2 regions of the Gottschalkia purinilytica genome follow, and region 2 is predicted to be linked to the other one. Evidence: riboswitches for the same ligand, from Rfam matches in the RefSeq annotation. Region 2 holds a riboswitch; the other holds the start of a gene.

Region 1 (2,213 bases), on a different contig from region 2:
ATGACAATATTCATCTCCTACGTTTATACCACCAACATATCCTATGTTGCCATCTATTACAGCTATTTTTCTGTGATTTCTATAGTTAAGTTTTCTCGCCATAAAAGGTAATCTTGAGGGTAAAAATGGCTTTACTTCAATTCCTGCTTTTATCATATCTCTGAAATATTTCTGATGTAGTAGAACTAATCTCCAACATCCTCCTTCATCATAAAGCACCCTTACTCTTACATTTTCTTTAGCTTTTTTTATTAAAGCATTTTTTAATCTTTCTCCTATCTCACCTTTTTTTATTATAAAATATTCTATATTTATAGATCTCTTTGCATTTTCTATATCTTTAATTAAACTTTCGAATTTACTTATTCCTTCATGAAATAATGTTAAATCATTCTTTAAAGTTATAGGGGCAAAAGATGTATTTAAGTTAATCTTCATAATCTTTCTACTAACTTCACTATGATAAAAACCGTCTATTAAACTTTTATTCTCTTTCAATAACTTTAATTGATTTTTTATTTCATTTCTAATCTTTATCCCTATATCTTTTGTTTTAGAAATTTCTAAATACTCTTTATATACTTTATCTATCCTTCTAATTTTATTTTTTCTAATGTTTTGTCCAAATATAAGATATATAATTATACCTATTATTGGTTGGATATATATTAATAAAAGCCACGCTAATGTTCTAGATGGATCTCTGTTCTCTAAGAATATAATTAGTCCAGACGTAATTATTGATAAAATCATAAGTCCACCAAATACATTCGTGAAGCTATATTGACCTATAATAGAACTCATCATAAACTTTACCTCTCTTTTTCATGATATAAAGCATTTTGATTATGAATATTTTAGCACAAATATATTTATTAAACGAATATATTTTAATAAAAATAAAATTAAAAGTAAAAAATACCTCTTATAGTTAAAATACAATTCTAGTTTATATTATATTCTTTAGAAATATAATAAACATATTTATATTGACACTTATTATAAATAATGGTATTTTAAGAATAACAATAAAATAAGTTTAATCTTCAGGGCGGGGTGAAAGTCCCCACCGGCGGTAAAGCCCGCGAACCGTAAGGTTGATTCGGTGAAATTCCGAAGCCGACAGTCACAGTCTGGATGGAAGAAGATATATCATGTGCTTTTTATTTATATTCTGAATTAGCATAGACTAAATTCTATTAAAATATGCTAAGTAAATATATTTAACATGTAATCAATAGCCTTGAAGTTTAACTTTAAGGCTATTTTTTATTTTCAAATATTATAGGTATAATTGTTTATTTTACAATATCTTATTAAATCTGAGGTGCATTAACTATGGATAATATATACATGAAAAAGGCTATAGAGTTAGCAAAAAAAGGTATAGGATATGTTAATCCTAATCCTTTAGTAGGTGCTGTTATTGTTAAAGACAATAGAATTATAGGTGAAGGATATCACAAGATCTATGGAGATTATCATGCTGAAATAAATGCATTAACAAGTGCTACAGAAAATGTTCGTGGTTCAACTATGTATGTCAATCTTGAGCCTTGTTCTCACTATGGTAAAACTCCACCTTGTGTAAATACGATTATTAAAAGCGGTATAAAAAAAGTAGTAATAGGTATGAAAGATCCAAATCCTTTGGTATCTGGAAAAGGTATAAATGTTCTTAAGAATAATGAGATAGAAGTAACCACAGGCATTATGGAAGAAGAGTGTAAAAAACTAAATGAAATATTCTTAAAATATATAACTACAAAAACTCCCTTTTGTATATTAAAATCTGCTATGACTTTAGATGGAAAAATTGCCACCTATACTGGAGATTCAAAATGGATAACAAATAGTATTTCTAGAAATTATGTTCATGAATTGAGGCATAAGGTCTCTGGAATCATGGTTGGTATTGAAACCATTTTAAAAGATAATCCCTTTTTAAATACAAGACTTAATAACAAACAAGGTACCGATCCAGTAAGAATAGTTATTGATACTAAAGGAAGAATTCCCCTAGATTCAAATGTACTTAATATTAAATCTAGTGCCAAAACTATTATAGCAACTACAACTCTTATTCCTAAAGACAAGTTAAAACTCCTTGAAAATATTGGATGTGAGGTCATTATAGCACCACTAAAAAATAATCGTGTTGATTTAAACTACCTTATGAAGGCCTTAGGTGATAAGAAAATTGATAGTGTTTT
Region 2 (2,213 bases):
TGATAGATCTAAGTTTGAACTTAAAAATCTAACTTTTGAAACTCCATCTGTACTTCATAAGGCTGGAGTAAAAATAGCAATTATGACAGATTCTCCAGTAATACCACTTCAATATCTTCCACTATGTGCAGGACTCTCTATAAAAGCAGGTCTAGATGAAGAAACTGCTTTAAAGGCTATAACAATAAATCCAGCTGAAATACTGGGAATAGAAGATAGAGTTGGAAGTATAGAAGTAGGCAAGGATGCAGATATAGTAGTGTTTGATGGACATCCGTTAAAAGATATAGGCTGTAATACACTTTTAACTATGATCAATGGTAATATAGTTCATAGAGAAGGAATATAATTAGAGAATGGAAGATTTAATATGATATACAAGGAATATTCCAATATATTGTATACAATAAAGATAAAAGTAGTTGAGATTGATTTGACATAAAAAAATATGTGTGAAATAATGATTACTGTAAAAGTGAATAAAAATTATTCTTATTCTTCAGGGCAGGGTGAGATTCCCGACCGGCGGTAAAGTCCGCGAACTGCTTTGCAGTTGACTTGGTGAGATTCCAAGACCGACAGTATAGTCTGGATGGAAGAGGTTTAAGGATGTTAGATTAGTATTTTTTTAATCTAAGTACTTAATATAACTTGAATATCATGCCCTGAGATTTTATCTCAGGGCTTTTTGTATAAGTATATATAAATTTATTAATTATTTAACAATAAAGTTTATATAAAAAGGAGATGAGTGTATGGAAAGGATAAATAAAAGAATTAGTACTGCATTATTAACGAAAATATCAGTATTGTCTGTAATATCATTTTTAATAATGTATATAGAAGTACCTATGTGGTTTACACCGGAGTTTCTTAAAATCGATTTAAGTGATTTACCTGCACTAATAGGTTCATTTTCTTTAGGTCCTATTGCAGGAGTAGTTATTGAACTTGTAAAGAATTTATTGAAGTTTGGACTAAAGGGTACCACTACTTTAGGAGTCGGAGAAATAGCAAACTTCATAGTAGGGGCTATATATGTATGGACAGCAGGATATATATATAGTAGATCAAATAATTTTAAAGGTGCCGTAAGAGGTATGTTATTTGGAACTATAGTAATGAGTGTAGTGGCATCAGTATTAAACTATGTATTTTTAATACCTTTTTATGCTAAATTATATGGATTACCTATTCAAGCATATATAGACATGGCTAAGGCAGTTAATAAGTATGTAGTAAGCTTTGAAACATTTATTATATTTGGAATTTTACCGTTTAATATATTAAAAGGAATTTTGGTGTCACTAGTAACTATGCCTTTATATAAAAGATTAGGGAGTATAATTAGTAAATAAATATATTAATTCTTGATAGTTGATAGGATTTATTGAGGATATAATATATTGCTTAATATTATGAACTATAAAATAATGCAAAAAGACTAATAGAAATAGGTATATAAATTCTATTAGTCTTTTTATTGTACATATTTGTTAAAGTGGATATAATATTTTTGAATGGATAAAAGAGAGGATGAAACAATTGATAAAAATTACTACAAGTAGTCCTGAAGAAACTAAAAATATAGGGTATAGACTTGGAAAGCTCCTTAAAGGTGGAGAAATTATATGTATGAATGGAGACTTAGGAGCAGGAAAAACGACATTAACTCAGTCTATAGCAGAAGGACTTGAGGTAAATGACTATGTTACTAGTCCAACATTTACTATAGTAAATGAATATGAAGGAAGACATAAGCTATATCATTTTGATGTCTATAGAATAGGTGAAATAGATGAAATGTATGATTTAGGATATGAAGAGTACTTTTATTCAGATGGAGTTACTATAATAGAATGGTCAAGTATGATAGAAGAGATACTACCTAAAGAGAGATTGAATATAGAAATAAGAAAAGGTTATAGCTCAGATAATAGAGAATTAATTATAAATAGTTTTGGAGAAAGATACGATGAAATAATTAAGGAGTTGAAATCATAATGAAAGTATTAGCAATCGATACCTCAAGTACAGTTGCTACAGTAGCTATAATGGATGATGAAAAACTAATAGGAGAATATACGATAAATGATAAAATGACTCACTCTCAAAAGTTAATGCCAATTATAAGGGACATAATGAAAGCTTCTGATTTAAATATAGATGAAATAGATGTGTTTGGAGTTTCAAAAGGACCAGGTTCTTTTACT

What was found. Region 2 has a riboswitch for FMN ahead of CLPU_RS02240 (ECF transporter S component). Riboswitches for the same ligand answer to the same signal wherever they lie in the genome.
Region 1: another riboswitch for FMN. It lies ahead of ribD (bifunctional diaminohydroxyphosphoribosylaminopyrimidine deaminase/5-amino-6-(5-phosphoribosylamino)uracil reductase RibD); the one in region 2 lies ahead of CLPU_RS02240 (ECF transporter S component).

Annotation. Positions count from the first base shown of each region.
Region 1 is NZ_LGSS01000008.1:27,695-29,907, forward strand. Features, by position in the region: gene cls (cardiolipin synthase) at 1-807, opposite strand, end outside; FMN riboswitch at 1,039-1,153, shown strand; gene ribD (bifunctional diaminohydroxyphosphoribosylaminopyrimidine deaminase/5-amino-6-(5-phosphoribosylamino)uracil reductase RibD) at 1,339-2,213, shown strand, end outside.
Region 2 is NZ_LGSS01000002.1:93,590-95,802, reverse strand. Features, by position in the region: gene CLPU_RS02245 (amidohydrolase) at 1-349, shown strand, start outside; FMN riboswitch at 492-608, shown strand; gene CLPU_RS02240 (ECF transporter S component) at 756-1,358, shown strand; gene tsaE (tRNA (adenosine(37)-N6)-threonylcarbamoyltransferase complex ATPase subunit type 1 TsaE) at 1,537-2,004, shown strand; gene tsaB (tRNA (adenosine(37)-N6)-threonylcarbamoyltransferase complex dimerization subunit type 1 TsaB) at 2,004-2,213, shown strand, end outside.